Regions from separate parts of the Klebsiella sp. Sb-30 genome, predicted to be linked through region 4. Evidence: predicted binding sites of a transcription regulator. Region 4 holds the regulator's gene; each other region holds the start of a gene.
What was found. Region 4 encodes PurR, which represses purine synthesis genes. Its sites were predicted from a motif close to CANGCAAACGTTTGCNTG; they were not measured.
Positions count from the first base shown of each region.

Region 1: glyA (serine hydroxymethyltransferase) is a predicted target of PurR. The motif match lies at 4,216-4,233, and genes of this name have one in related genera.
Region 2: pyrD (quinone-dependent dihydroorotate dehydrogenase) is a predicted target of PurR. The motif match lies at 2,834-2,851, and genes of this name have one in related genera.
Region 3: purT (formate-dependent phosphoribosylglycinamide formyltransferase) is a predicted target of PurR. The motif match lies at 6,059-6,076, and genes of this name have one in related genera.

Region 1 is NZ_CM172749.1:1,302,350-1,310,368, reverse strand. It holds gene AC236I_RS06305 (DUF5107 domain-containing protein) at 1-973, opposite strand, end outside; gene AC236I_RS06300 (ROK family transcriptional regulator) at 1,089-2,282, shown strand; gene AC236I_RS06295 (DoxX family protein) at 2,356-2,778, shown strand; gene glyA (serine hydroxymethyltransferase) at 2,847-4,100, opposite strand; gene hmpA (NO-inducible flavohemoprotein) at 4,424-5,614, shown strand; gene glnB (nitrogen regulatory protein P-II) at 5,709-6,047, opposite strand; gene glrR (two-component system response regulator GlrR) at 6,261-7,598, opposite strand; gene qseG (two-component system QseEF-associated lipoprotein QseG) at 7,585-8,019, opposite strand, start outside.
Region 2 is NZ_CM172749.1:3,448,379-3,456,397, forward strand. It holds gene AC236I_RS16180 (YcbX family protein) at 1-1,011, shown strand, start outside; gene zapC (cell division protein ZapC) at 1,018-1,560, opposite strand; gene pyrD (quinone-dependent dihydroorotate dehydrogenase) at 1,728-2,738, opposite strand; gene ssuE (NADPH-dependent FMN reductase) at 2,989-3,564, shown strand; gene AC236I_RS16200 (sulfonate ABC transporter substrate-binding protein) at 3,557-4,519, shown strand; gene ssuD (FMNH2-dependent alkanesulfonate monooxygenase) at 4,516-5,661, shown strand; gene ssuC (aliphatic sulfonate ABC transporter permease SsuC) at 5,672-6,463, shown strand; gene ssuB (aliphatic sulfonates ABC transporter ATP-binding protein) at 6,460-7,233, shown strand; gene pepN (aminopeptidase N) at 7,344-8,019, opposite strand, start outside.
Region 3 is NZ_CM172749.1:1,947,883-1,955,901, forward strand. It holds gene AC236I_RS09095 (MurR/RpiR family transcriptional regulator) at 1-269, opposite strand, end outside; gene zwf (glucose-6-phosphate dehydrogenase) at 589-2,064, shown strand; gene edd (phosphogluconate dehydratase) at 2,286-4,097, shown strand; gene AC236I_RS09110 (bifunctional 4-hydroxy-2-oxoglutarate aldolase/2-dehydro-3-deoxy-phosphogluconate aldolase) at 4,137-4,778, shown strand; gene purT (formate-dependent phosphoribosylglycinamide formyltransferase) at 4,841-6,019, opposite strand; gene AC236I_RS09120 (YebG family protein) at 6,155-6,529, shown strand; gene AC236I_RS09125 (tellurite resistance TerB family protein) at 6,627-7,313, shown strand; gene ptrB (oligopeptidase B) at 7,431-8,019, shown strand, end outside.
Region 4 is NZ_CM172749.1:2,372,541-2,380,559, forward strand. It holds gene mdtK (MdtK family multidrug efflux MATE transporter) at 1-381, opposite strand, end outside; gene AC236I_RS11110 (riboflavin synthase) at 611-1,246, shown strand; gene cfa (cyclopropane fatty acyl phospholipid synthase) at 1,312-2,460, opposite strand; gene punC (purine nucleoside transporter PunC) at 2,756-3,940, opposite strand; gene punR (DNA-binding transcriptional activator PunR) at 4,050-4,961, shown strand; gene purR (HTH-type transcriptional repressor PurR) at 4,980-6,005, opposite strand; gene cydH (cytochrome bd-I oxidase subunit CydH) at 6,302-6,391, shown strand; gene AC236I_RS11140 (MFS transporter) at 6,555-7,721, shown strand; gene sodB (superoxide dismutase [Fe]) at 7,764-8,019, opposite strand, start outside.

The DNA.
Region 1 (8,019 bases), 1.1 Mb from region 4:
CCGGTTGGTTATCGGCAAAAATGCCGGTCATTAGCTCGATGTAAGGCCCATTCTCATCCGTCAGATTTTTGTCCCACGCCTGACCAAACTCGCTGTAACCCCAGCTCCACTGTTTTTTCCCTGGCGCAATGTGATGATCCGCGACGTGCAGCAGCCCACCATCTTCATCGTGGCACCAGGCGCCGACGAAATCGTACTCTGACTTTTCCGCCATATAGGAGGTCGGTACCGGGACATTTTTATAGCGCGAGATGTCGACGCCGGCCGAATAGTCCACCTTGTAATAGGTGCCGGTAGCAATCGGAAACGCGGAAACCGCGCGCTTGCCGTGATCAAATACCGCCGTCACATCCGGCGGGAATACGCTTTGATGTCCATCGCCCCCCTTAACCGCAGGGTTCGCCCACCACAAGAAATGGCGCGGGGTGGCGTTACCGTTGTAAACCCGGCTACCAATCTCTAATGCCGCGCGCTGCGGACGCAGAGTAAACCCGGTCATCACCTGCAACCCATGCATCGGCTCCGTCTCGCCAACCCAAACGGTTTTTGAGCCATCGTCATTTTCGCTAATCGTAAAATCAACCGGCATATAGGTGGTGGGACGGTGGTGCTGCGGCCAGTTAAACTCAATTCCTCCGGAAATCCACGGGCCAAGCAGGCCAACCAGCGCGGGCTTGATGACATCATTGTGATAAACGAAATCACGCTGTCTGACCTTATCCCACGCGCGATGCACGCGGCCTCCCAGCTCGGGCAGGATCATAATTTTGATGTAATCATTTTCCAGCCACACCGCCTGCCAGGCCTTTAGCGTTTTTTCCTCACTCAGCGTATCCGTCACACCATAGGGATACACCGCCCCGGAAGACCCCTGATAAACCCGATTTTCCAGGAACATGGGGTGAATATCCTGCGCCCCCGTTTCATAGGTTGGAATATGTACCGTTTCCTGCCAAACATTTACTGAACTCATAATGCCCTCAAAGTTAACAAGACATACTGAAGTGAAATAATGAGAGCAGTTTAATAGACAGAATCAGCGCATTTACGCACAATAATCACGCAATTTAGTTAACAAGGTTTAGTTTATGAAAGCCTGCATTAACAATCAGCAAATCCGCCATTACAACAAGGGTGTGCTGCTGGAGTATCTGTACCGCAAAAAACGAGCCAGTAAATCGTCGCTCGCGCGGCTGGCGCAAATCTCAATTCCCGCGGTCAGCAATATCCTCCAGGAGCTGGAAGAGGAAGGACGCGTGGTCAATGTACAGGATGAGCATCTGGCCCGCGGTCATAGCAGCGGCGCCTGGCTTATTGCGCCCGATGGCGACTGGACCCTGTGTATGAACATCACGCCCACCAGTATCGAATGCCAGCTTGGAAATGCCTGTCTGAGTGCGAAAGGCGACGTCGAATACCACGCCATTGACGCCCCAACGCCTCAGGCACTGCTGGCAGCGATTGAGAAATGCTGGCATCAGTACCGTAAGAACTGGCCCAGGCAGAAAATCAATCTGGCGCTGGCGGTTCATGGGCAGGTTGATGCGGGAACGGGAGTATCACAGACCATGCCGCAGGCTCCCTGGAAGCAACCCGTGGAGATGAAATATCTGCTGGAAGAAAAACTCAATGTCCGCGTAATGGTCGACAACGACTGCGTCATGCTGGCGCTGGCGGAAAAATGGCAAAATGAGGGACAGTATCGCGACTTCTGCGTCATCAACGTCGATTACGGCATTGGTTCGTCATTTGTCATCAACGACCAGGTCTGGCGCGGTAGCCTTTATGGCAGCGGCCAGATTGGACACACCATTATCAATCCTGATGGCGTTGCCTGCGACTGCGGACGCTATGGCTGCCTGGAAACGGTGGCATCACTGAGCGCATTGAAAAAACAGGCGCGGATATGGCTTAAAACACAGCCCGATCTCGCCAATAATCCAGAGGCGCTGACCATCGATGCCCTGATCGAAAAATGGCAGCAGGGTGATTCTCGCCTTCATACATGGGTGGAAGACTCCGCAAATGCCATCGGGCTCAGCCTCTACAACTTTCTTAACATCTTAAATATAAACAATATCTTATTGTACGGCCGCAGCTGCGGATTTGGCGAAGAGTGGTTGAATACCATCATCAGGCAGACAGGCTTTAACCCTTTCGATCATCGTGACGCGCCGCGCACCAGAGCAACGCAAATCGGCTTCGGACAGCTGAGTCGTCAACAGCAACTGCTCGGCATTGGCTATCTGTACGTGGAAGAGCAACTGCAGACATTACGTTGATCGCACAAGGTATGTGGCAGATCACAAAATTGTGTATTACGTTTAAATCACGCACCTTCACAACGGATTGATTATGAACACACTACGCTATTTCGACTTTGGCTCTTCCCGTTCCGTTCTGCTGCTGATCGCCCGTATTGCCGTCGTACTGCTGTTTATTATATTTGGCTATCCCAAACTGATGGGCTTTAGCGGTACGGTACAATATATGGCCTCCTCCGGCGCTCCGCTTCCGACGTTAGCGGCGATTATCGCGATTGTGATGGAGGTGCCGGCGGCAATCCTGATTATCCTGGGTTTCTTCACCCGTCCGCTGGCGGTGATCTTTATTTTTTACACCCTCGGTACCGCCGTCATTGGCCATCATTACTGGGATATGAGCGGTGATGCCGTACTTCCCAATATGATTAACTTCTACAAAAACATCAGTATAGCTGGAGCCTTCCTGCTTCTGGCCATCACTGGCCCGGGCGCTATCTCCCTCGACCGTCGTTAATCTCTGAACGCCGGACGTAAAAAAGGCCGCACTGGCGGCCTTTTTCTTTACGCTTGCGTCGTTAAACGTTACGCATAAACCGGGAAGCGTGCACAGATATCCAGCACTTTACCCTTCACGCGCTCAATGACCGCTTCGTCATTGATGTTGTCCAGCACGTCGCACATCCAGCCGGCCAGCTCTTTCACTTCCGCTTCTTTAAAGCCGCGACGGGTTACCGCCGGAGAACCGATACGGATACCGGAGGTCACAAACGGGCTCTTCGGATCGTTTGGTACGCTGTTTTTATTGACGGTGATGTTAGCACGGCCCAGCGCAGCGTCAGCTTCTTTACCGGTCAGGTTTTTATCGACCAGATCCAGCAGGAACAGGTGGTTTTCAGTACCGCCGGAAACCACTTTGTAGCCGCGATTCAGGAATACTTCAACCATCGCTTTGGCGTTTTTCGCAACCTGCTGCTGATAGACTTTGAACTCTGGCTCCATCGCTTCTTTCAGCGCAACCGCTTTACCCGCGATAACGTGCATCAGCGGGCCGCCCTGTGCGCTAGGGAATACGGCAGAGTTCAGTTTTTTATACAGCTCTTCGCTACCGCCCTTCGCCAGGATCAGGCCGCCGCGCGGACCCGCCAGGGTTTTATGGGTAGTGGTCGTCACAACGTGAGCATGCGGAACCGGGTTCGGGTAAACGCCCGCGGCAATCAGGCCAGCAACGTGGGCCATATCGACGAACAGGTATGCGCCGATGCTGTCAGCGATTTCACGCATTTTTGCCCAGTCAACGATACCGGAGTAAGCAGAGAAACCACCGATGATCATTTTCGGTTTATGTTCCTGAGCCTGCTTCGCCATGTCTGCATAGTCGATTTTACCGGACTCATCGATGCCGTAAGGAATGATGTTGTACAGTTTGCCTGAGAAGTTAACCGGAGAGCCGTGAGTCAGGTGACCGCCTTGCGCCAGGTTCATACCCAGAACGGTATCGCCCGGTTGCAGCAGAGCGGTGTAGACCGCGAAGTTAGCCTGGGAGCCGGAGTGCGGCTGTACGTTAGCGTAATCAGCGCCGAACAGCTCTTTTGCACGGTCAATCGCCAGTTGTTCAACGATATCAACATATTCGCAACCGCCATAGTAGCGCTTGCCCGGATAACCTTCGGCATATTTATTGGTCAGCTGAGAACCCTGTGCCTGCATAACACGCGGACTGGTGTAGTTCTCGGAGGCGATCAGTTCGATGTGCTCTTCCTGACGTACTTTTTCCTGCTCCATAGCCTGCCACAGTTCGGCATCATAATCGGCAATGTTCATTTCACGCTTTAACATCCGCATCTCCTGCTCAGCTAACAATAGATTACAGCTCTAAAAGGGGGGCCTTTTTGGGCGACGGCCCACAGTATAACCGAATCGTTCTGTGATAACAGGTCTTGACAAAGGATTTTACGCAAACGATTGGCTCCCCATTACACAAGGCTTTGAGCAATAACGACTCAACGATTATCAACGGATTTCTTTTCAGGTTTGTGATGCAAATTCTTCATGTTGTTACCGCTACGGGGAAAAGTGTTAAGGAACCATTTACAGTGCAGGGTTATTTTTATAAGATGCATATAAAATACATCATTTAAATAACACCGAAGGAAGCTGCTATGCTCGACGCCCAAACCATCGCAACGGTTAAAGCCACTATTCCCCTGCTCGTCGAAACAGGTCCTAAGCTGACCGCCCATTTTTACGATCGCATGTTTGCCCATAACCCGGAGCTCAAAGAGATCTTCAACATGAGCAACCAGCGTAACGGCGACCAGCGTGAAGCGTTGTTTAATGCCATTGCCGCTTACGCCAGCAATATCGACAACCTGCCTGCCCTACTGCCTGCCGTCGAGAAAATCGCCCAGAAACACACCAGCTTCCAGATCAAACCGGAACAGTACAATATTGTCGGCGGCCATCTGCTGGCGACGCTCGACGAAATGTTCAGCCCGGGCCAGGAAGTGCTTGACGCATGGGGCAAAGCCTACGGCGTGTTGGCCAATGTCTTTATTCATCGTGAATCTGAAATCTACCGGGATAACGCCAGCAAAAACGGGGGTTGGGAAGGCACGCGCGCGTTTCGTATCGTGAAGAAAACCCCGCGTAGCGCCCTGATTACCAGCTTCGATCTCGAGCCGGTAGACGGCCAGCCGGTGGCGGATTATCAGCCGGGCCAGTATCTGGCGATTTGGCTGAAGCCGCAGGAGTTTGAATATCAGGAAATTCGTCAGTATTCGCTGACCCGCAAGCCAGACGGCAAAGGCTACCGAATTGCGGTTAAACGCGAAAACGGCGGTCAGGTATCAAACTGGCTGCATAACGCCTCACAGGAAGGAGATATTGTGCATCTGGCTGCGCCGGCAGGTGACTTCTTCCTCGCCGTTGAGCCGGAAACGCCGGTTACGCTGATTTCCGGCGGCGTCGGACAAACACCGATGCTGGCCATGCTCGACACGCTGGCAAAAACGCAGCATGCGGCCCAGGTGAACTGGTTCCACGCGGCAGAAAATGGCGATGTCCATGCGTTTGCCGACGAGGTGGCAACGCTCGGCGCCAGCCTGCCGAAATTCACCTCCCATATCTGGTATCGCACGCCGACGGAAGCCGACCACCAGGCGGCACGCTTTAACAGCGAAGGTCTGATGATGTTATCGGATCTGGCGGACACGCTGCGTGACCCGCAAATGCAGTTCTATCTGTGCGGCCCGGTGGCCTTTATGCAACATGCAGCGAAACAGCTGGTGGCGCTGGGCGTCAATAACGACAACATTCACTACGAATGTTTTGGCCCGCATAAGGTGCTGTAATGAAATAACCCGGAGGCGGCGGAGATGCCGCCATTCGGGAATATTCCCCGGTCGCGCAAAGCTGACCGGGGAATGCGTCAGAATACGGCCCGGCTTAAATTGCCGCGTCGTCCTCTTCCCCGGTACGAATACGAATCACGCGGGCGACGTCAAAGACGAAGATTTTACCGTCACCGATTTTACCGGTCTGCGCCGTGCGGATAATGGTATCCACGCAGGTATCAACGATATCGTCAGTGACCACAATTTCGATTTTCACTTTCGGCAGAAAATCCACCATGTACTCCGCCCCGCGGTACAGTTCGGTGTGGCCTTTCTGACGGCCAAAGCCCTTCACTTCCGTCACCGTCATCCCGGTGATGCCGACTTCGGCCAGCGCTTCGCGCACGTCATCCAGTTTGAAAGGTTTAATAATCGCATCAATCTTTTTCATGGTTTTCCTGTCTTGGAGCCTATCCCATTAAGGCTATTTTACTTGCCATTTTGAACCTGGGCAGCGCTCAAAATCCTCACGTACTACGTGTACGCTCCGCTTTTTCCGCGCTGTCCGTGTTCAAACTGCCTGCGACAATAACGCCTACTGGGATAGGCTCTTAGTCGCGTAAACGGTTGCTTACCGTATCATAACTTGCGCCATGCTGCGGAGCTACTCTTTAAAGTCGTTGGCGTCGAGCTCGTGGCGCGACAGCAGCTTGTAGAATTCAGTACGGTTGCGCCCCGCCATTCTTGCTGCGTGGGTGACGTTGCCTTTGGTGATTTGCAGCAGCTTGCGCAGATAGTTGAGCTCAAACTGATTGCGCGCTTCGACGAAGGTCGGCAGCGCGGTATTTTCCCCTTCCAGCGCCTGTTCCACCAGCGCATCACCGATCACCGGCGAGGTGGTCAACGCCACACACTGCTCAATCACGTTCACCAGCTGGCGGACATTGCCGGGCCATTTGGCTGCCATCAGCCGTTTCATCGCATCGGTTGAAAACGCCCGTACAAACGGCTTATGCCGATCGGCAGACTGGCGCAGCAGATGGTTTGCCAGCAGCGGGATATCCTCCGCGCGCTCGGCCAGCGGCGGGATCTTCAGGTTGACCACGTTCAGGCGATAATACAGATCTTCACGAAACTCGCCGCGCGCCATTGCCTTCGGCAGATCGCGGTGAGTGGCCGAGATGATACGTACATCGATATCGATGTCGCGGTTGCTACCCAGCGGGCGCACTTTACGCTCCTGCAGTACCCGCAGCAGCTTCACCTGCAGCGCCACCGGCATATCGCCAATCTCATCAAGAAACAGCGTCCCGCCCTCAGCGGCCTGGAACAGCCCTTCCCGGTTGCTCACCGCGCCGGTAAATGCGCCGCGCGCATGGCCAAATAGCTCGGATTCCAGCAGTTGTTCCGGCAGCGCGCCGCAGTTAATGGCGATAAAAGGTTTGGCGTGGCGCGGGCTGGCATTATGAATCGCCTGCGCGACAATCTCTTTCCCGGTCCCGCTCTGACCGTTAATCAGTACGCTAACGTCCGACTGCGCCACCATTCCGGCCTGTTCCAGCAGACGCAGCATCAGCGGACTGCGGGTTACGATAGCCTGACGCCAGCGCTCATCCGTCGCCGGCGCACTGTGTTCCAGCGCATCATCGATGGCTTTATACAGCGCATCTTTGTCCACCGGTTTGGTCAGGAAACCAAACACGCCTTGCTGGGTGGCCGCCACCGCATCGGGAATCGAGCCGTGAGCGGTAAGGATAATCACCGGCATCCCCGGATGAACTTTCTGGATTTCGCTGAACAACTGCAGGCCGTCCATCTCATCCATGCGTAAATCGCTGACCACCAGTTCGACTTTATCGCGCGCCAGAATACGCAGCGCCTCCGCGCCGCTTTCGGCGGTCACGACGCTGTAGCCCTCGCTGGTCAAACGCATTCCCAGCAGTTTTAACAGACCCGGATCGTCATCCACCAGCAGCAAATGCGCAGGTTTACGGATCGTCATGTATGACCTCCGGAACCTTATCGCCGCTATGACTGCCGTCGGAATTAAAATTGCCTCCGGGCTTGCGGCTGGAAAGCTGGCGTTCAATATCGGTGAGATTTTCCAGCTTGCGGGTAGTTAGCTCCAGCTGGCTGCGCAGCTGCTGTTCCTGCAGGCGCAGCGCCTCCAGCTCGCTATCGCTGGATTGCTGTAACTTCGCGTAACGGGCGCGCTCATCCACCAGCTGAAGCTGTCTGTTCTGACCATCACGCCAGAGCTGATACAGCGGACGCACCTGCACGGCAATTTGCGGACTGAAGGTATTCAGGCGGGATACCAGTTCACGGCGTTCATCCGGCGTAATCTTCGCATCCGCCAGTAAAATGCCGCGCTTAAAGGCATCCTGCCAGCTGTCATCATCATGCCGCCTGGCTTCCGCCCG
Region 2 (8,019 bases), 1.1 Mb from region 4:
CGCGCCTTTATGGTGACGGAAACCGATGGCACCTTTATTACTGCCCGCCAGTTTCCGCAGATGGTGAAGTTTACGCCATCCCCGCTGCACGACGGTATTCATCTGACGGCGGTAGACGGCAGCAGCGCGATAGTGCGCTTCAGCGATTTTTCAGCGCAGGGTGCGCCTACCGAGGTATGGGGGAATCACTTCACCGCGCTGATTGCTCCGCCATCGGTCAACCAGTGGCTCAGCGGTTTCTTTAACCGCGATGTTCAGCTCCGCTGGTTAGGCCCTCACCTCACCCGGCGGGTGAAGCGCCATGATGCCGTCCCACTCTCCTTCGCCGATGGTTTCCCCTATCTGCTGGCTAACGAAGCCTCACTGCGCGATCTGCAACAACGCTGTCGGGCCAGCGTGCGAATGGAGCAGTTTCGCCCTAATCTGGTGGTGACCGGCGCGGCGGCCTGGGAAGAGGATACCTGGAAAGTGATTCGCATTGGTGACGTGGTTTTTGACGTCGCCAAACCATGTAGCCGCTGCGTGCTGACGACCGTCAGTCCGGAACGGGGGCAAAAGCACCCCTCCGGTGAACCGCTGGCCACGCTGCAGCAGTTCCGCACCGCGCTGGATAACGGCGATGTCGATTTTGGGCAAAACCTGATTGCCCGCAACAGCGGCGTCGTGCGCGTGGGCGATGAAGTGGAAGTGCTGACTCGCGGCCCGGCAAAAGCCTACGGCGCAGGCGAGAGCGACGATACGCCGGCGGTTGTCGCACAGCCGGATGCGGTCATTGAAATTGAATGGCAGGGGCAGCGGTTTAGCGGCAATAATCAGCAGGTATTGCTGGAGCAGCTGGAGCAAAAAGGCATTCGCATCCCCTACTCTTGTCGGGCTGGGATTTGCGGCAGCTGCCGCATCAGACTGGAAGAAGGCGAGGTCAGCCCGTTGAAGAAAAACGCGGTCGCTGGCGATGGTACGATTCTGTGCTGTAGCTGTATACCGAAAACGGCCTTACGGCTGGCGCCTTAGCGCGTTTTAGACCGCCTGACCCAGGCTGTAACTGGTCATACCCTGCGCCGGTTGCAGCCTGTCATTCATGATTTTAATCACATCCCCCAGCTGCATGACTCGCCCGGCGACCGTCACGCCCGGCTGCGCCAACAGACAGAGCGCGGCATTTTCACCCGGTTCAACCACCAGCAGATTAACCTGCTGTCCGCTATCGCTGAGCCAGGCGCTGGCGGCATCGCCGGTGGCGGGCTGCCAGGAGACCTCATGCGTTGTGAAGTGCCAGCTTTTTGGCATCTGCGGTTTCAGGAAGCGAATGGCGACCAGCGCGTTGAGAACTAATTCCGCGCGCTGCTCTTTAGATAACTCGATATCGCGACATTTTTCTTCAAAAGAGAAATACAGCGCGGCATCGTCAACACAGAATCCGGAAGGTGAGAAGGCGTCGGGCGTCAACATTCGACGTGCAAACCGCGAACGGAACAACATACCATTGGCCAAATCGAGCATCATACGATCGTGCTCTTCATCGTAATACCAACGCCAGTTATCGTCAGGTTTAATTCGCATCGTTCCCCCGTCCTCTTTCCCGTGCATCTCTTATGCAATAGCATCCTGCAGCAGAATAATTTCCAAAATTAAGAAAAGACTAAAATGTCTAAATAAGCAACAATGAAGGAATATAAAACAACCAGGGCCGGAAATAAAGCCCTGGGGGGGATCAGAGGGGGAAAAGATTAGATATGGGTAACAATTTCTTTAATCAGCGGAGGGCCTTTAAAAATAAATCCGGAATAAATCTGGACAAGGCTGGCACCGGCGGCGATTTTTTCCCGTGCCGCGATCACCGAGTCAATCCCTCCGACTCCGATAATGGGCAAACGACCATTTAATTCTGTCGCCAGCATACGGATAATTTCCGTACTCTTTAATTGCAATGGACGACCGCTGAGACCACCGGTTTCATCACAGAATTTCATTCCCTGGACCAGCGAACGATCGAGGGTAGTATTGGTGGCAATGACGCCATCAATATTATGACGAACTAAACTATCGGCCACCTGGATCAATTCCTCAAGAGAAAGATCCGGCGCGATCTTCACAGCGACTGGAACATATTTCTGATGCTTTTGCTGCAGCTCAAGCTGCTTATTTTTAATACCAGAGAGTAAATCATCCAGGGCATCGCCGTATTGTAAGGTGCGCAGGCCTGGGGTATTCGGTGAAGAGATATTAATGGCGATATACCCGGCATACGGATAGACTTTTTCCATACAAATCAGATAATCATCTTTACCCTGCTCAACCGGCGTATCTTTATTCTTACCGATATTAATACCGAGAATACCGTCAAAATGCGCCTTTTTAACGTTCTCAACCAGGTTATCAACACCGTGGTTATTAAAGCCCATGCGGTTGATCAAACCTTCGGCATCCACCAGACGGAAGATCCTCGGCTTATCGTTCCCCGGCTGCGGACGCGGCGTTACGGTACCAATTTCAATGGAGCCAAAACCCATGGCGCCGAGCGCATCAATGCACTCGCCGTTCTTGTCCAGCCCAGCGGCCAGACCCAGCGGATTTTTAAACGTGAGACCCATGCAGGTGACCGGTTTGGACGGTACCTTCTGACGGACCAGCATTTCCAGCGGCGTACCTGATACACGGCGTAATTGTTGAAAAGTAACTTCATGAGCGCGCTCAGGATCGAGCTGAAAAAGGGCTTTACGAACGAAGGGGTAGTACATGAACTCTCCTGGATTCCCGGTGTGCAAACCGGGGGCGTATTATGTTCGATCGACGCCTGAAAGGGAATTGACCTACGACAAAAAATCTCGCATCCAACGCAAACGTTTACTTTTCTCCCCGGCGTTATGCAATTTCTGACAAAACTAGGGTGGAAAAATCATTTAGGGAAATAAATCGGCTCTGTCACACTGCCATTAAATGTTATCAATTATAGATAAATGCAAACATTTGGTTATAAGGAGAGAGAAGATGCGTGTCATTACACTTGCGGGCAGTCCGCGTTACCCTTCCCGTTCCAGCGCGCTTCTGGAATATGCCAGAGAGACGCTCTCCGCGGCAGATGTTGAAGTCTGCCACTGGCATCTGCAAAATTTTGCTCCGGAAGACCTGCTGTATGCTCGCTTCGATAACCCGGCATTACATACGCTGAATGAACAGCTGGCAGGCGCCGACGGGCTTATCATCGCAACCCCGGTCTATAAAGCCTCTTTTTCCGGCGCGCTGAAGACGCTGCTCGACCTGCTCCCGGAACGGGCGCTGGAGGGAAAAATCGTCCTGCCTCTGGCGACCGGCGGCACGATCGCCCACATGCTGGCGGTGGATTATGCGCTGAAGCCGGTGCTCAACGCCCTGAAAGCGCAGGAGATTCTGCACGGAGTGTTTGCCGACGATAGCCAGGTCACCGACTATCAACATAAACCGCAGTTTACCCCTAATCTGCAGGGGCGGCTCGATCTGGCGCTGGAGACCTTCTGGCAGGCGCTGCATCGCCCGACCAGCCGCGCTCCCGCGCTCAAGACCCTCCGCGGGGTGGAACATGCATAACCTTTTCAGAACTCTCGCGCTGGGCGGGTTGCTGACGCTATCGGCCCTGAGCCATGCCGCACAATCCGCGCCGGACGCGCTGCGCATCGGCTACCAAAAAGGCAGCGTCAGTATGGTGCTGGCTAAAAGCCATCAGCTGCTGGAAAAGCGCTACCCGAACACCAACATCTCCTGGGTAGAATTTCCCGCCGGTCCGCAAATGCTTGAAGCGCTAAACGTCGGCAGTATCGATCTGGGGAGTACCGGCGATATCCCACCGATTTTCGCCCAGGCCGCCGGAGCCGATCTGGTTTACGTCGGCTCGGAACCGCCGAAGCCAAAAGCGGAAGTGATTCTGGTTGCGGAAAATAGCCCAATCAAAACCGTCGCTGAACTGAAGGGTCGCAAAGTCGCGTTTCAGAAAGGCTCCAGCTCCCACAACCTGCTGCTAAGGGCATTGCAGCAGGCGGGACTGAAATTCAGCGATATTCAGCCCGTTTATCTTGCCCCCGCGGACGCCCGCGCGGCGTTTCAACAGGGCAATGTTGATGCCTGGGCTATCTGGGATCCCTACTATTCAGCCGCTCTGCAACAAGCGAGCGCCCGGGTGCTTAAAGACGGAACCGATCTGAAACAAACCGGCTCTTTCTATCTGGCTTCGCGCCCCTATGCAGAAAAGAACGGCGCCTTTATTAGCGGCGTGCTCGATACATTCAGCCAGGCGGATGCCCTGACGCTGAGCCAACGCCCGCAGAGCATTACCCTGCTGGCAAAAACGATGGGACTCCCTGAAGCGGTGATCGCCAGCTATCTGGATCATCGGCCGCCGACCACCATCACTCCGGTCAGTAGCGAAACCGCCGCCCGGCAGCAGCAAACCGCCGATCTGTTCTACGAGAATAAGCTGGTGCCGAAAAAAGTCGACATCCGTACCCGCATCTGGCTGCCCGCAACCGTACAAGGAGCAAAATCATGAGTCTGAATATGTTCTGGTTTTTACCGACCCACGGTGATGGTCGCTACCTGGGGACTGAAGAGGGCGCCCGCCCGGTTGATTACGGCTACCTGCAGCAAATTGCGCAAACCGCGGATCGCCTCGGTTTTACCGGCGTCCTGATCCCGACCGGACGTTCCTGTGAAGATGCGTGGCTGGTTGCTGCTTCGATGATTCCCGTCACCCAGCGTCTGAAATTTCTTGTCGCCCTGCGCCCGAGCGTGACCTCCCCGACTGTCGCCGCCCGCCAGGCCGCGACGCTCGACCGCCTGTCTAACGGCCGGGCGTTGTTTAACCTGGTGACCGGCAGCGATCCGCAGGAGCTCGCCGGCGACGGGGTTTTCCTCGACCATACCGAACGTTACGAAGCCTCTGCTGAATTTACTCATATCTGGCGCCGCCTGATGGAAGGTGAAACCGTGACCTTCAATGGAAAACATCAGCGGGTACGCGGCGCGAAGCTGCTATTCCCTCCCTTGCAGCAGCCGCGCCCGCCGCTCTACTTTGGCGGGTCGTCCGACGTGGCGCAGGATCTCGCCGCCGAGCAGGTCGATCTCTATCTCACCTGGGGAGAGCCCCCGGAGCAGGTTGCGGAAAAAATCGCCCAGGTGCGTGAAAAAGCCGCCCGCCACGGTCGTAGGGTCCGTTTCGGTATTCGTCTGCATGTGATTGTCCGGGAAACCAATGAAGAGGCCTGGGAAGCGGCCGAAAGCCTCATCTCGCATCTTGATGACGATACCATTGCCCGGGCGCAGGCCGCCTTTGCCAAAACCGATTCCGTCGGACAGCAGCGGATGGCCGCGTTGCACAACGGTCGGCGCGACAAGCTTGAAATCAGCCCTAATCTGTGGGCTGGCGTCGGACTGGCACGCGGAGGGGCGGGAACCGCTCTGGTCGGCGATGCGGCTACCGTGGCCGAACGAATCAATGAATATGCAGCGCTGGGTATCGATAGCTTCATCTTCTCCGGCTATCCGCATCTTGAAGAGGCTTATCGCGTCGGCGAACTGCTGTTCCCGCTGCTGGATGTTACTATCCCGTCGATTCCGCAACCGCAACCTCTGGGTCTGCAGGGCGAGGCGGTGGCAAACGAGTTTATTCCGCGCAAAGTCGCACAAAGCTAAGGAGCACGCCATGGCTACGTCTGCGCAAAAGCTGCTGCTGCGGGTTGCCCCCTGGCTTCTGCCGGTGGGGACCGTCATCATCTGGCAGCTCGCCTCTTCCGTGGGCTGGTTGTCCACCCGCATCCTTCCCTCTCCGGAGGGGGTGCTCAAGGCCTTCTGGACGCTTTCCGCCAGCGGCGAACTGTGGCAACACCTGGCCATCAGTTCGTGGCGTGCTCTGCTGGGCTTCGCCATCGGCGGTTCCATCGGGCTGGTGCTGGGCCTGATCAGCGGCCTGTCGCGTTGGGGGGAGCGTCTGCTGGATACCTCGATTCAGATGCTGCGTAACGTCCCGCATCTGGCGTTGATTCCGCTGGTTATTTTATGGTTCGGCATTGATGAAAGCGCCAAGATCTTCCTCGTCGCGCTGGGGACCATGTTCCCGATCTACATTAATACCTGGCACGGCATCCGCAATATCGATCGCGGGCTGGTGGAAATGGCGCGTAGCTATGGCCTGTCCGGCTTCGCCCTGTTCCGCCATGTGATTCTGCCGGGGGCCCTGCCCTCAATAATGGTCGGCATCCGCTTCGCCCTCGGGCTGATGTGGTTAACGCTGATTGTCGCCGAAACCATCTCCGCTAACGCCGGCATCGGCTATCTGGCGATGAATGCGCGGGAGTTTTTACAAACGGATGTGGTGGTCGTCGCCATTATTCTTTACGCCATTCTTGGCAAACTGGCCGACTTCAGCGCGCAGCTGCTGGAACGCGTCTGGCTACGCTGGAACCCGGCTTATCATCTTCAGGAGGCCAACGCATGACCACTGCCCGTCTGAACCCAGGGATCCCGCTGTTGCTTAACGGCGTGACCAAACGCTACGGCGAAAATACCATTCTTAACGCACTGGATTTACATATTCCGACCGGGCAGTTTGTCGCGGTGGTCGGGCGCAGCGGCGGCGGCAAAAGTACCCTGCTGCGTCTGCTGGCCGGGCTCGAAAAACCCAATGGTGGCGAGCTGCTGGCCGGCTCAACGCCGCTGGCGCAGGTCCAGGAAGACAGTCGCATGATGTTCCAGGACTCGCGGCTGCTGCCGTGGAAAACGGTGATAGACAACGTCGGTCTTGGGCTGAAGGGGCAATGGCGTGATGCCGCCCTGCAGGCGCTGGCCAGCGTTGGCCTGGAAAACCGCGCCGGCGACTGGCCAGCAGCCCTCTCCGGCGGACAAAAACAGCGCGTTGCGCTGGCCCGCGCGCTGATTCATCGTCCTCGCCTGCTGCTTCTCGATGAACCGCTGGGCGCGCTGGATGCGTTAACCCGGCTGGAGATGCAGGATCTGATCGTCTCGCTGTGGGAAGAATACGGTTTTACCGTACTGCTGGTCACACACGATGTGAGTGAGGCGGTGGCCATGGCGGACCGGGTGCTGTTGATTGAAGAAGGGAAAATTGGCCTCGATGTCGCCGTCGATATTCCGCGGCCGCGGCGGACCGGATCGGCCAGGCTGGCTGAACTGGAAGCCGAGGTACTGAACCGAGTCATGAAACGTGGCAAGAGCGAATCGGCGCCGCGCTTATTGAGCCACGGTTAATCCCGCCCGAAGATCGCCCCGGCGACGCTGCAGCTGTCGGGGCGACGGTCTGAGGTTGTGAATAGCCCGGATAAGGCGCATCCGCGCCGTTATCCGGGAGTCCTGCCCCGTTACGCCAGCGCCTTACTGATTTTTTCGAACAGATCCCCGGAGAGATTCTCCAGACCTTTCAGCTGTTCCAGCGCCGCGCGCATCAGCGCCTGGCGTTTAGCATCGTAGCGTTTCAGCCGAATCAACGGCTCAATCAACCGGGACGCCACCTGCGGGTTGCGGCTGTTGAGCTCGGTCAGCATCTCCACCATGAACTGATAGCCACTGCCATCTTCGGCGTGGAATGCCGCCGGGTTACTGCCGGCAAACGCGCCAATCAGCGAGCGTACGCGGTTCGGGTTGCTCATACTAAACGAGCGGTGATTCAGCAGACCGCGTACCGTCTCCAGAACATTGTCCGCCGGGCTGGTGGACTGCAGGATAAACCATTTATCCATTACCAGGCCGTCCTGGTGCCATTTGTCATCATACTCCTGCATCAGCGCATCACGGCAAGGCAGCTGCGCGGCAACCGCGGCCGACAGGGCAGCCAGCGCATCGGTCATGTTGTCGGCCTGATGATACTGGGCGACGACCAGCTTATCCGCCAGCTCAACGTCGCCAAACGCCAGATAGCGCAGGCAGGTATTGCGCAGTGAACGCTTGCCGATATCGGCGTGTTCCACGCGATAGCTCGCCAGCTTGTTGACGTTGTAAACCGCGAGGAACTCGTCCGCCAGCTCTTTTGCAAGCGTG
Region 3 (8,019 bases), 420 kb from region 4:
GTACCGTGTGCCAGGCTTTGTGCCAGGTGAAGTTTAAAATCAGGAAAGCCGCGGGTTTCCAGACTCCGGCAAAAACGGTTAACGGTCGGTTCGCTGACGCCAGCTTCCAGCGCCAGGGCCGCAATGCTTGAATGAATTGCCTGAGCAGGCGTAGCAAGAATGACTTCCGCCACTTTGCGTTCGGATTTGCTAAGGTGTTCCAGCCGGGACTGGATTTTTTCCAGCATGTTCATGGGTAACGGAGCGCTCATCAGTGGAAGCGATTTCATTAATGGATGAAATCATCAGGCGTTTTAGCAAGAATATACCCCTCCGTTACGCTAAGCGGGGAGGAATGACGTTAAAAAATGTTGTTTTTTTTCATTACATGATCAGAGTCGTATTTTATTAACTTAAAACCGGTCGAAAGAACGAACAAGTTTAGCCGTTTGCCCAAATAGTCGCCGGAACTTTTCTCCGCGTGCGGTTTAGCGTCGGGAATGGCGGCCTGAGGGTTTCGGGAAGTTCGTAAACACAGTACAGTGCAGTGTAAGAAAATTACAAATATAGCCTGGCATAAGCACCAGACTATCAACTGAGGAGAATGACATGGCGGTAACGCAAACGGCCCAGGCATGCGATCTGGTCATTTTCGGCGCGAAGGGTGACCTGGCGCGTCGTAAATTGTTGCCTTCCCTGTATCAGCTCGAAAAAGCTGGCCAGATCAACCCTGAGACCCGGATTATCGGGGTCGGACGTGCTGACTGGGATAAAGATGCTTACACCAAAGTCGTCCGTGAAGCGCTTGAAACCTTCATGAAGGAAAAGATTGATGAAGGTTTGTGGGAAACCCTGAGCGGACGTCTGGATTTTTGTAACCTCGATGTGAACGATACCAAAGCGTTTTCCCGTTTGGGCAAAATGCTGGATCAGGAAAACCGCGTCACCATCAACTACTTTGCCATGCCGCCGAGCACTTTTGGCGCCATTTGCAAAGGCCTCGGCCAGGCGAAACTGAACGCCAAACCTGCGCGCGTGGTGATGGAAAAACCGCTGGGTACCTCTCTGGATACCTCCCGCGAGATCAACGATCAGGTCGGCGAATTCTTCGAAGAGTGCCAGGTTTACCGTATCGACCATTACCTCGGCAAAGAGACGGTGCTCAACCTGCTGGCGCTGCGCTTTGCGAACTCCCTGTTTGTCAATAACTGGGACTGCCGCACGATCGACCACGTTGAAATCACCGTAGCGGAAGAAGTGGGTATCGAAGGTCGCTGGGGTTACTTCGATCAGGCCGGGCAAATGCGCGACATGATCCAGAACCATCTGCTGCAGATCCTGTGCATGATCGCGATGTCGCCGCCGTCAGACCTCAGTGCCGACAGTATTCGTGACGAAAAAGTAAAAGTGCTGAAGTCGCTGCGCCGTATCGACCGCTCCAACGTGCGTGAGAAAACGGTCCGCGGCCAGTACACCGCCGGCTTCGCCCAGGGTAAAAAAGTCCCGGGCTACCTCGAAGAAGAGGGGGCGAACAAATCCAGCAATACCGAGACCTTTGTGGCTATCCGCGTCGATATCGATAACTGGCGCTGGGCCGGCGTGCCGTTCTACCTGCGTACCGGTAAACGCCTGCCGACCAAATGTTCTGAAGTGGTGGTGTATTTCAAAACCCCGGAGCTGAACCTGTTTAAAGAGAACTGGCAGGAGCTGCCGCAGAACAAGCTGACGATTCGTCTGCAGCCGGATGAGGGCGTGGATATTCAGGTCCTCAACAAAGTGCCGGGCCTTGACCACAAACACAATCTGCAGATAACCAAGCTGGATCTGAGCTATTCGGAGACCTTCAACCAGACTCACCTGGCGGATGCCTATGAACGTCTGCTGCTGGAAACCATGCGCGGTATCCAGGCGCTGTTCGTGCGTCGTGATGAAGTCGAAGAGGCGTGGAAGTGGGTTGACTCCATTACTGAAGCCTGGGCTGCCGACCGCGATGCGCCGAAGCCCTATCAGGCAGGTACCTGGGGGCCGGTCGCCTCTGTGGCGATGATCACCCGCGACGGTCGTTCCTGGAACGAATTTGAATAGTTTGCGGGTTATCCGGAGGAGTTATTTTACCGGTAACATGATCTGACGCAGCAAGTCGCATAATTTTTGCTCTTTTAAGCCCCGGGAGGATTCACCCCCGGGGCTTTTTTTATTACACTGCGGATAGATATTTTGCCGCTGAGCTGCAGTGTTGGTGCCTTTCACCTTCTAAGAAGTTGCTAAAATGCTGTGGCCGGACAGATAAAAATTCAGGAGCCTTTATGAATTCGACAATGTTACGGGTAACAAATCGCATTATCGAACGGTCGCGCGATACCCGCACCGCCTACCTCGCACGGATTAACCAGGCGAAGACCGATACCGTCCATCGCGCGCAGCTGGCGTGCGGTAATCTCGCCCACGGCTTTGCTGCCTGTCAGTCGGACGATAAAGCCTCGCTGAAAAGCATGTTGCGTAACAATATCGCCATTATTACCTCTTACAACGACATGCTGTCCGCCCACCAGCCCTATGAGTATTACCCGGATATCATTCGCAAAGCGCTGCATTCGGTAAATGCGGTAGGCCAGGTCGCGGGGGGCGTTCCGGCGATGTGCGATGGTGTCACCCAAGGTCAGGACGGGATGGAACTCTCCCTCCTGAGCCGCGAAGTGATTGCAATGTCGGCCGCTATCGGCCTGTCGCATAACATGTTCGACGGCGCGCTGTATCTGGGCGTATGTGACAAAATCGTCCCCGGACTGACGATGGCCGCGCTCTCCTTTGGCCACCTGCCGTCAGTCTTCGTACCGTCTGGCCCGATGGCCAGCGGCCTGCCAAATAAAGAAAAAGTGCGCATCCGCCAGCTGTATGCTGAGGGTAAAGTCGATCGTATGGCGCTGCTGGAGTCTGAAGCGGCGTCCTACCACGCCCCGGGTACCTGCACATTTTACGGTACGGCGAACACCAACCAGATGGTGGTGGAGTTTATGGGCATGCAGCTTCCGGGCTCGTCGTTTGTGCATCCGGATGCCGAACTGCGCCAGGCGCTGACCGCCGCCGCCGCACGCCAGGTGACGCGCATGACCGGTAACGGTAATGAATGGATGCCGTTAGGCAAAATGTTTGATGAGAAAGTGGTGGTCAACGGGATCGTGGCGCTGCTGGCAACCGGCGGTTCGACCAACCATACGATGCACCTGGTGGCGATGGCTCGCGCGGCGGGCATTATCATTAACTGGGATGATTTCTCCGATCTCTCCGACGTTGTGCCGCTGCTGGCGCGCCTTTACCCGAACGGTCCGGCGGATATAAACCACTTCCAGGCCGCGGGCGGCGTACCGGTGCTGGTCCGTGAGCTGCTGAAAGGCGGCCTGCTGCACGAAGATGTCAACACCGTAGCCGGTTTTGGTCTCTCGCGTTACACCATGGAACCCTGGCTGAATAACGGCGAACTGGACTGGCGTGAAGGGGCGACGGCGCCATTGGACGATCAGGTTATTGCAACTTTCGACAAGCCATTCTCTCGCCATGGCGGGACGAAAGTGCTGAGCGGCAACCTCGGGCGTGCGGTGATGAAAACCTCGGCCGTACCGGTTGAGAACCAGATCATTGAAGCGCCGGCGGTGGTGTTTGAAAGCCAGCACGACGTTTTGCCTGCTTTCGAGGCCGGAATGCTGGACAAGGATTGCGTGGTGGTTGTTCGCCACCAGGGGCCAAAAGCGAACGGCATGCCAGAATTACATAAACTTATGCCGCCACTTGGTGTATTATTGGACCGCCGTTTCAAAATTGCGCTGGTTACCGATGGTCGACTCTCTGGCGCATCCGGCAAGGTTCCGTCAGCAATCCACGTTACGCCGGAAGCGTATGATGGCGGGCTGCTGGCAAAAGTACGTGATGGCGATATCATCCGCGTCAACGGGCAGACGGGCGAACTGACGCTGCTGGTGGATGACGCTGAACTGGCTGCACGCCAGCCGCATGTTCCTGACCTCAGCAGTTCGCGCGTCGGGAGCGGCCGGGAAATGTTCGCAGCGCTGCGTGAAAAACTCTCCGGAGCCGAACAGGGCGCAACCTGCATCACTTTTTAAGACGATACAATTTGTAGATCTGGCGAGAGAGAAACTCTGATGAAAAACTGGAAAACAACTGCAGAAGCAATCCTCACCAACGGCCCGGTTGTCCCGGTGATCGTGGTGAAAAAGCTGGAACACGCTGTGCCGATGGCCAAAGCGCTGGTTGCCGGCGGCGTACGCGTACTGGAAGTCACGCTGCGTACCGCATGCGCGCTTGATGCGATTCGCGCGATTGCGAAAGAAGTGCCGGAGGCGATTGTCGGCGCAGGTACCGTAACAAACGTTGAGCAGCTGAAAGCCGTCACCGAAGCTGGCGCGCAGTTCGCTATCAGCCCGGGTCTGACCGAGTCCCTGCTGAAAGCGGCGACTGAAGAAGGGACCATCCCGCTGATCCCGGGGATCAGCACCGTGTCCGAACTGATGCTGGGCATGCAGTATGGCCTGAAAGAGTTCAAATTCTTCCCGGCAGAAGCTAACGGCGGCGTGAAAGCGCTGCAGGCGATTGGCGGTCCGTTCGCCCATATCCGTTTCTGCCCGACTGGCGGCATCTCTCCGGCGAACTACCGCGACTACCTGGCACTGAACAGCGTGCTGTGCATCGGTGGTTCCTGGCTGGTTCCGGCGGATGCGCTGGAAGCGGGCGATTACGACCGTATTACCAAAATTGCTCGCGAAGCGGTGGAAGGCGCGAAGTAATTTTCACGCCCTGATAACGAGCGAAATCCAGACCCGGTAGCGCTGAGGCGACCGGGTTTTTTTTATCCCTGAACCAGCACGGCCGACGCGGCGGCTTTCGCGCGCGCCACCGCCTCCTCGACGCTATCGGCGACGGCCAGCGTGACGCCCAGTCGACGAGAACCGTCAATCTCCGGCTTACCGAACAGGCGCAGCTGCAGTCCCGCCCCTACCGCGCCCTGGATATTGCTAAAGGTGACGTTCTGGCTGGTGAGCTGCGGCAGAATGACCGCGGAGGCCGCCGGGCCATACTGGCGAATCGCGCCAACCGGCAGACCGAGGAAGGCGCGAACGTGCAGAGCAAATTCCGAGAGGTCCTGGGAAATCAGCGTCACCATCCCGGTGTCGTGTGGGCGAGGGGAGACTTCACTGAAAATCACCTCATCGCCGCAGACGAACAGCTCTACGCCAAACAGACCGTAGCCGCCAAGCGCCAGCACGACTTTGCTGGCAATTTCCTGGGCGCGGGCCAACGCCAGCTCGCTCATCTGCTGCGGCTGCCAGGATTCGCGATAATCGCCATCCTCCTGGCGATGGCCGACCGGGGCGCAGAAATGGACGCCATCGACCGCGCTGACGGTAAGCAGGGTAATTTCAAAATCGAAATTCACCACCCCCTCGACGATAACCCGACCGGCGCCCGCGCGGCCACCTTGTTGCGCATAGCGCCAGGCCTCAGCCAGCTGATCAGCGTGACGAATAAAGCTCTGACCTTTGCCAGAAGAGCTCATGACCGGCTTCACAATGCAGGGCAGGCCAATCTCCGCGACGGCTTCGCGAAAGGCCGCTTCGCTGTCGGCAAAGCGGTATGCCGAGGTGGGAAGCTGCAGCTCCTCCGCAGCCAGGCGGCGAATACCTTCGCGATTCATGGTCAGTTTCGCCGCGCGAGCGGTGGGAACGACTTTTTGCCCGGCCTGCTCCAGCTCCACCAGCGTATCCGTGGCGATAGCTTCAATTTCCGGCACGATAAAGTCAGGTTTTTCTTCCGCAATCAGCGCGCGCAGCGTTTCACCATGCAGCATGTTGATGACGTGCGAACGGTGCGCCACTTGCATCGCCGGCGCGTCGGGGTAGCGGTCGACTGCGATGGTCTCAATACCCAGCCGTTGGCACTCAATGGCGACTTCTTTACCCAGTTCGCCGGAACCTAACAACATCACCCGTGTCGCTGCCGGACGCAGCGCTGTGCCTAATAACGTCATGACTCTTTTCCACAGTAAAAAAACATGCGCCACATTATAAACGAAAACGTTTGCGTCTGTCTTTATGACCGTTGGTTGAGTCCTGGGTGAAAATTTGCTATACTGTATAAAAATACAGTATAAAGAGGCTGCACAATGGCGGTTGAAATTAAATATGTGGTGATCCGCGAAGGTGAGGAAAAGATGTCGTTTACCAGCAAAAAAGAGGCCGATGCTTACGACAAAATGCTCGATCTTGCCGAGGTCCTCAACGACTGGCTGGTAGAGTGCCCGCTGACGCTGGATGAAACCCAGCGTGATGAAATGGCAATGTGGCTGGCGGAACGCAAAGAGACATTGCACCACATTCTGAGGTCAGGAAAACGCCCGGAAGCAGAAGACGGGGCAACCGGACAGGCTTCTCAGGATGAGAGCTCCGCGGCTGAAATCTCAGAGGCCGTAGCCGAGGGGGCAAGCGAACAACCCGCGGCAACCGCGCCGGCAAAATCGCGCAAGGTAAAGGCCGCCTGAGTCCGGCCGAATTTGCGCATCTTTAGCTGCTCATAACATTTCCTGACATCTCGTCGTTTAGGCTGATGACATCGCTTAATAAGCAACGAGGGAAATCATGGCTAACTGGCTTAATCAACTCCAGTCCCTGCTGGGCCAGCAGGGACCGTCTTCCTCATCAGGCGAGCGGCCGGATGGTAAAAGCTTCCTTCTGCCCGGGGCGCTGGGCGGCCTGGCGGGGCTGCTGGTGGCCAGTAAATCATCGCGCAAGCTGCTGGCCAAATATGGCACCAGCGCACTGCTGGTTGGCGGCGGGGCGGTGGCGGGAAGCGTACTGTGGAACAAGTATCAGCAGAAAATGCGGGAAAATTCCCCTGCGCAATCTGTCGCTTCGCCGGGGCAAGCCACCGGGGCGTCAACCTCGCCAGCCTCCGGGCTTGATGCCCGCAGTGAACGGCTCATTCTGGCGCTGGTGTTTGCCGCTAAAAGCGACGGGCACATTGATGACAGCGAGCGGGCAAACATTGAAGAGCAGCTGCGCGCGGCCGGTATTGCCGTGCAGGGGCGCGTTCTGATCGATCGCGCGCTGTCCCAGCCTCTCGATCCGCAGCGTCTGGCGCAGGGCCTCAACAGCGAGCAAGAGGCGCTGGAGATCTATTACATCAGCTGTGCGGCGATCGATATCGACCATTTTATGGAGCGTAGCTATCTCAACGCTCTGGGCGAAGCTTTAGGCCTCCCGCCAGAAGTGCGTGCCGACATCGAACAGGATATTCAGGCACAAAAACAGGCGCTTTCTACCTAAATCAGCAGGTTTTGCTTGCAACGTGGGCCACTTTTGCCACCCTTATACACACGCCATCCTTCAAGCCGCTTCTTGAATGATTTTGTGTATGAAATACAGGATGCAGAAGACCAAAAGATGCCACCAAAAGCAAAACGAATCCCCCACGCCATGACCCTTCATGGCGATACCCGTATCGATAATTACTTCTGGCTGCGCGACGATGAGCGTTCGCGGCCGGAAGTGCTTGATTATCTTCGCGAGGAAAATGAGTACGGCCGGCAGGTCATGGCGACTCAACGTAGCCTGCAGGAGCGGGTGCTAAAAGAGATTATTGATCGTATCCCGCCGCGCGAAGTCTCCGCGCCCTACAGCAAAAATGGCTACCGCTATCGTCAGGTATATGAGCCGGGCTGTGAATACGCTATTTATCAGCGTCAGTCGGTGCTGAAAGAGGAGTGGGATGAATGGGAGGTGCTGCTCGATAGCAACCAGCGCGCGGCGCAGAGTGAATTCTATACTCTCGGTGGGCTGGGCATTTCGCCGGATAACATGATCATGGCGCTGGCGGAGGATTATCTCTCCCGTCGGCAGTATGGCCTGCGTTTGTGCAATCTGCAAACTGGCGAATGGTATCCTGAAGTGCTGGAAAACGTCTCCCCGGAATTTGCCTGGAGCAATGATTCGCAAACGTTGTGGTATGTCCGCAAGCACCCGACTACGCTGC
Region 4 (8,019 bases):
CGCTTTTTCAGCGAGGGCCGGGTCGATATTGTGCATCGAGCTGATGATGTACCCGGCGTTCCACAGCACGACCATAACCAGCAGCGAAACGAATCCCGCCAGCCAGAACCCCTGACGAACCTGATGGGCAATGCGGTCGCGGCGGCCGGAGCCGTTTAGCTGGGCGATAACCGGCGTCAGCGCCAGCAGCAGACCGTGGCCAAAGAGAATTGCGGGGAGCCAGATAGAGGTCCCAATCGCGACGGCAGCCATATCGGTGGCGCTATAGCCACCCGCCATCACGGTATCGACAAAGCCCATAGAGGTCTGGGCGACCTGTGCCAGGATCACAGGAATGGCCAGGGCTAATAACTGACGCGCTTCAATAAAATACTTCTGCACGTGAACACCTTTATATTGTTGTTATTTTGAGACTAAAAAAGCCGCCGTAATTGGCAGCAAGAAGAAAGAGCTGAGGGGTTTTCCAGTCTATTGTAGCGATGATGCGCCATTAAGCCAGTGAAAAAATGGTAGGGCACGATGCGCGCTGGCAACCTGTTTTGCCAACTGGTATTGTTCCCGACAGGTATAACGGTAATGATACCGTCACGAAAGTCTACAGGAGTAAAGCATGTTTACTGGCATTGTGCAGGGGACCGCTAAAGTGGTGTCCATCGATGAAAAACCCAATTTTCGCACCCATGTGGTGGAGCTGCCTGAGCATATGCTTGCCGGCATCGAGACCGGGGCATCGGTGGCGCACAATGGTTGCTGCCTGACAGTCACCGAAATTGACGGTCCGCGCATCAGTTTTGACCTGATGAAAGAGACGCTGCGTATTACCAACCTCGGCGCGGTAGAGGTGGGGGACGTGGTGAACGTGGAACGAGCGGCAAAATTCAGCGATGAGATCGGCGGCCATCTGATGTCCGGTCATATTATGACCACGGCGGAAATCGTCAAGATCCTGACTTCGGAAAATAACCGCCAGATCTGGTTTAAGGTTCAGGACCCGACGCTGATGAAATATATCCTCTATAAAGGATTCATCGGCGTTGACGGGATCAGCCTGACGGTCGGAGAAGTGACCCCGACGCGTTTTTGCGTGCATTTGATCCCGGAAACGCTGCAGCGCACCACGCTTGGCATTAAAAAACTCGGCGATCGGGTGAATATTGAGATCGACCCGCAAACGCAGGCGGTAGTGGATACCGTGGAACGTGTGCTGGCAGCCAAAGAAGCGGCACAACACCTGAGCGATGAATGATCGGGTGCCGCCGCCGGATGAAGCATAAAAGAAAAGAATATCCCCCGTTTTAACGGGGGATATTTTTAGCGGGCGACGCGAAGGCCGTTTTCAACACCGCGAGAAAAGACCACCTGCCAGAGCTGAATATCGCGCGCGCGAAAAGCCCCCGCGCAGGCGTTCAGATAATAACTAAACATACGTTTAAACCGTTCCGAATAGTTATCGGCGATATCGGGCCAGCTGGCCAGGAAACGTTCGTACCAGGACATCAGCGTAGTATCGTAATCGGCGCCGATATTATGCCAGTCTTCCATCACAAAATGGGATTCGCTGGCTTGCGCGATATGACGAACCGAAGGCAGACAACCGTTGGGGAAAATATATTTATTGATCCACGGATCGACGCTGTGGTCCGTTTTTTTGGAGCCAATGGTGTGCAATAAAAAACGGCCGTCAGGTTTCAAATTACGATCCACCACTTCAAAATAGGTGGCGTAATTTTTAGGTCCCACGTGTTCAAACATCCCGACGGAAACAATGCGATCAAAGTGGTCATGCAGATCGCGATAGTCCTGCAGCAAAATGGTGACGTCTAACCCTTCGCATCTTTGCTGGGCCATTTTTTGCTGCTCGGCAGAAATGGTCACGCCGACTACGCTAACGTGATAATTTTTGGCCATATAGTAAGCCAGACCACCCCAGCCGCAGCCAATGTCCAGCACCCGCATCCCCGGTTCCAGCTGCAGCTTGCGACAAATAAGATCTAATTTTGCCACCTGCGCCTCTTCCAGCGATTGCGCCTCTTTCCAGTAGGCGCAGGAATATTGCATATAGGGGTCGAGCATACGGCTGAAAAGATCGTTGCCGAGGTCGTAATGTTCTTTTCCGACAATCCAGGAGCGCTTTTTACTTTGTAGATTAAACAGGCGAGCACCTGCGATGCGCAACGTATCTTTGAGATGATGCGGGAGCTGATTTTCCAGCCCGGCGCGCAGTACTTTATGGAAGAATATATCCAGCCGTTCACAATCCCACCAGCCGTCCATATAGCTTTCGCCTAACCCCAGCGAGCCTTCCTGTAAAACGCGTTTAAAAAAGAGCGGATTGTTAATCCGCAGATCGGAGGGGGCGGGGCCATTGACCTCAATGCCCGCGCGACCGAGCAATTCGGTTGCAATTCGGTACCAGTCGTCGTTTGGTACGCTTACTTCTTCTATACACGATGAACTCATAGCTTCTCCATCACGCCCAAGTGATCAGAACCTTAAAACAGCGTAGACGCTTTTTTGGCTTTGTGAGAAATCTCACGGAATATCCGTGAAGCTGCTATCCGACGTAGAACAGAGGAAGGGCGATAACCCTTGCCGAAAGGCCTTCCATGGTGAAACGGGACGCATCCTGCTGCCGTTAATCGTAAAAAATATTTTATTTATGTGAAGCCGGTTCAGTATAGGCCGCTGAAATCCGGCTTTCAATAAAAATATATTAGCAGGCTAATTACTGAGCCTTAACATCGCCGAAACGCGTTTATGCATGCGACGATTCGGTAGTCAGGCAGGCGCTGTGACGCTGCATAAAATAACCCAGCCCGGCCAGCACGATCGAGACCAGCATCACGCTGGTGGTGGTGAGCAGCGGTGTGGCAATCAGCGCGGAGACCAGCAGACTGGTCAGGAAGCACAGACCAAGCTGCAGCGTATTCTGCAGCGCGGCGGCACGGCCGGTCGCCTGCGGGAACGGCTTCAGCGCCTGGGCGACAACAATCGGGTAAATCCCGCCATTGACAACGGCCATCACGCAGAAGGGAATCATCACCGCAATGATTGAGACATCTTCAACCCGACCAACCATCCAGGTTGCAGCCACGCTGACGGCGAAAATCACCAGCAGCCAGGGCAGCAGCTGTTGGCCCTGCCATTTCTGCAGCGCCGCGCGGCATCCATAGCCACCGACTAAAAAGGCGATTGTCTGCGGAACATAGCTAAGACCGATAGCGGTCGGGCTGTAGCCCATCTCATGGAGAATAAACGGCGACCCGGTCAACCAGGCAAAAAAGCTGGCGGAGCAGGCGGCGTAAATCAGCACGTTGCCGCTGTATTCGCGCGAACGCAGCAGCGTCATAAAGGTCAACTTCTCGCGGACATCACCCTGCGGCCTGACGACCGGCTTCAGGCGTAGGGCGGGTACCATCAGCAGCAGGGCGATGGCAAACAGGGTGGCAAAAATGGCCTGCCATTCCAGATGGGCAAGCAGCCAGCTGCCGAGCAACGGCGCCAGAGCCGGCGATAGACCCACCAGCGGCATGATGGTGGCGAAAATACGGTTAGTGCGCTGGGCTGGATAATAATCCGTGACCATCGCCTGCCAGGTCACCGCCGCCGCGCAGACGCCGATCGCCTGAATAAAGCGCAGCACCAGCATCAGGGTGGCATCCCGCACCCACAGCATTCCCAGACAGCTGATAGCGAAGATCGCCAGCCCGGTCAGCAGAATCGGTTTACGTCCGTAGCGGTCCGAGAGCGGGCCCCAGAACAGCTGTCCGATGGCGAAGCCGGCGAGGAACAGGCTCAGACTGGCGCTGACCGACGCCGCAGACGTATTGAGATCTTGCTGGATGGCCGAAAAGGCCGGCAGATACATGTCGGTGGCGAGGAAACCCAGCACGCTGAGTCCCGCCAGCCACACTAAAAATCCTTTCCCGGGTTGTTGCATAACATTCTCTTATAGGTGCAGGTATGATGCCGCAGAGTGTAGGGAGTGCATTCTGGCTTGTGAAACGCTAATATTTGCTACATGCATTCAAAATTTTTGCAGGCAGAATATGTGGTCCGAATACTCACTCGAAGTTGTTGATGCTGTCGCCCGCAACGGCAGCTTTAGCGCAGCGGCTCAGGAGCTGCACCGCGTACCTTCGGCGGTCAGTTATACCGTACGTCAGCTGGAGGAGTGGCTGGCAGTACCGCTTTTTGAACGCCGCCATCGCGATGTCGAATTGACCCCCGCCGGGCTCTGGTTTTTACAGGAAGGACGATCTGTTATCAAAAAAATGCAGATCACTCGCCAGCAGTGTCAGCAGATAGCCAACGGCTGGCGCGGCCAGCTGTCGATAGCCGTAGACGACATTGTTAAACCGGCCCGTATGCGTCAGATGATTGTCGATTTTTATCGTCACTTTCCCGATGTCGAGCTGATTGTTTTTCAGGAGGTCTTCAACGGCGTCTGGGACGCGCTGGCCGACGGGCGCGTGGAACTGGCTATCGGGGCAACGCGTTCGATTCCGGTCGGGGGGCGCTACGCCTTTCGCGATATGGGGATGCTGAGCTGGCATTGCGTAGTGGCCAGCCATCACCCGCTGGCGCAGATGAACGGGCCACTGAGCGATGATGTGTTGCGCAACTGGCCGTCGCTGGTCCGGGAGGACACTTCCCGTTCGTTACCGAAACGCACGACCTGGCTACTGGACAACCAGAAAAGGGTAGTGGTGCCGGACTGGGAATCATCAGCTACCTGCCTCTCGGCGGGATTGTGCGTAGGAATGGTGCCGAGCCATTTTGCCCGCCCCTGGATTGACCGCGGTGAATGGACCGCGCTGGCGCTGGAAAACCCGTTCCCGGACGCCGCGTGCTGCCTGACCTGGCAGCAGAGCGACACGTCACCGGCGCTGTCGTGGCTGTTGGATTATCTGGGGGACAGCGAAACGTTGAACCGGGAGTGGCTGCGGGCGCCGGAGTAACCGGCGCCGCACGGGCGATCAGCGACGATAATCGACGAACGGGCCGTCTACGACGGAGCGACGCTCTACCAGCCGCGGGTGAACCTCAATAGATTGCGACTCTTCACGCTTGTTGACGATACGATCCATCAGCATATTGAAGGCCGCTTCCCCCAGCGAATCTTTCGGCTGGTGGATGGTGGTCAGCGCCGGGCTGAAATAGCGGGCGTTACGCACGTTATCATACCCGATCAGCGAAATGTCCTGCGGCACGCGCAGTCCCATCTCATCCGCAGCACAGATTGCGCCCATCGCCATGATGTCGCCGCCGCAGAAGACCGCCGTCGGGCGATGCTGCTGGCTGAGGATCTGCTGCATGGCGCGGTAGCCGGATTCAGGCTCGAAGTCGCCCTGAACAATCCAGCTTTCCGGAACGGCGATCTGCGCTTCTTCCATGGCTTTCATAAAGCCCGCCAGGCGGCCGGCGCCGGTATTACGCTCCAGCGGACCCGGGATCACGCCGATTTCACGGTGGCCGCGTTCCACCAGATAGCGACCGGCCATATAGCCGCCTTCGAAGGCGTTATCGATGACCGAATCGGTGAAGTCGGCTTTGGATTCACCCCAGTCCATTACCACCATCGGAATATGGCGGTACTCTTCCAGCATGCTGAGCACCGATTCCGGATATTCAGAACACATAACCAGCAGGCCGTCGACGCGCTTTTGCGCCATCATCGACAGGTAGGCCTGCTGTTTTTCGAGATCGTTCCACGCATTGCCCAGAATCAGGGTATAGCCTTTCTGGAAACAGCTCTTTTCTACGGCTTCAATAATCTCAGCGAAATAGGCCGCTTCGCTGCTGGTGGCCAGCAGGCCAATCGATTTGGTGTGATTAACCTTCAGGCTGCGAGCAACGGCACTGGGGGAGTAGTGCAGCTCTTTGATCGCCGCCCACACGGCGTTGCGGGTTTCTTCCGCCACGAAACGGGTTTTGTTAATTACATGTGACACTGTTGTAGTGGAAACGTTTGCGCGCTTCGCTACATCTTTAATTGTTGCCATTACTTCTCACTCCAGACCTTGACCTGATCGTCTGATTATCGATACGTAAACGTTTGCCTATACACACCCTGAATACAATTTTCAACATTGCATCACGTCGGGAAAACGACACAGAACGACAGGAAGGGGTCAATGGCCGATACGCTTTCAAATTAGCGTGGGATTTTGTCCGATCTTGCGGCAAAGGGGAAGAGCAAAAATGTGCATCACCCTAAAACATGGAAGATTTTTGCGCTATATTGTGCAAAAATGAGCAAGCTCACTTTTCATGTGGGGATAACTGGGGGGAAAAATTGATGGATACAGATTTAAAGTTTTCGCTGACGACAACGATTATTGTCCTGGGTCTCATCGTGGCCGCCGGCCTGACAGCGGTGCTGCACTGATTTATCCGGGGGAGAGGCCTCTTTCCCCCGACATCCCGCCATTATTATCAATTTCGCAAAAATCTTTTGCCATTTCGTTTACTTTTGTTTTTTTGTGATTGATGTCATGCTTTTGACTTCTGATGAGATACCGTCGCCGATGGCGGTCTGCTGGAGTCATTGAATGAAAATCAACTTTCCCTTGTTAGCGCTGGCGATAGGCGCGTTTGGTATTGGCACCACGGAGTTTTCCCCGATGGGGCTGCTGCCGGTAATTGCCAAAGGCGTCGACGTGTCAATTCCGGCGGCGGGAATGCTGATCAGCGCTTATGCGATCGGCGTGATGGTCGGGGCGCCGCTGATGACTTTGCTGCTCTCTCATCGCGCGCGCAGAAATGCGCTGATTTTTCTGATGGCGATCTTTACGCTGGGTAACGTCCTCTCCTCAATGGCGCCGGATTACACCACGCTGTTGATTTCGCGCATTATCACCAGCCTTAACCACGGCGCTTTCTTCGGCCTCGGTTCGGTGGTGGCGGCGAGCGTGGTGCCAAAACACAAACAGGCCAGTGCGGTGGCGACCATGTTCATGGGGTTAACCATCGCTAACATTGGCGGCGTTCCGGCGGCGACATGGCTTGGCGAGACCATCGGCTGGCGGATGTCGTTCCTCGCGACGGCAGGTCTGGGGCTGGTGGCGATGGTCAGCCTGTGGTTTTCGTTGCCCAAAGGCAGCGCTGGCGAGCGTCCGAACGTAAAGCAGGAACTCTCCGTGCTGGTTCGTCCGCAGGTGCTCTCCGCATTGCTGACCACCGTGCTGGGGGCCGGCGCGATGTTTACCCTCTATACCTATATTTCACCGGTGCTGCACACCATTACGCACGCCTCGCCGCTGTTCGTCACCGCCATGCTGGTGTTGATTGGCGTCGGCTTTTCGCTGGGTAACTACCTCGGCGGTAAATTCGCCGACCGTTCCGTCTCCGGGACGCTGAAGGGGTTTCTGCTGCTGCTGATGGTCATCATGCTGGCGATTCCGCTGCTGGCGCAGACGCAGCTGGGGGCTGCAATCAGTATGGTGGTCTGGGGGGGGGCGACCTTCGCCGTGGTTCCACCGCTGCAAATGCGGGTGATGCGGGTGGCTCATGAAGCGCCGGGGCTCTCTTCGTCGGTCAATATCGGGGCCTTTAACCTCGGCAATGCGCTGGGGGCGGCAGCCGGTGGCGCGGTGATTTCCGGCGGACTGGGCTATGCCTTTGTGCCGGTGATGGGGGCGATAATTGCCGGTGTGGCGCTGCTGCTGGTGCTGTTCGGCGGGCGTTCGCAGCCGGAAGAGGCGTTGGTCGGACAGTAGTCGGTGTATTCGCAGAAGGGTTTCCCCTTCTGCGTTAGCGTTTTAGGCCGCCAGGTTGGCCGCCACAAACTTCCAGTTTACCAGCGCCCAGAAGTGCGCCAGATAGTCAGGACGGGCGTTGCGGTAGTCGATGTAATAGGCATGTTCCCAGACATCCACGGTCAGCAGCGGTTTGGCGTCGCCGGTCAGCGGCGTGCCAGCGTTGCTGGTGGAGACAATGCTCAGGCTGCCATCGCTATTTTTAACCAGCCATGTCCAGCCTGCACCAAAGTTCTTCGCTGCCGCGTCGGTAAACTTC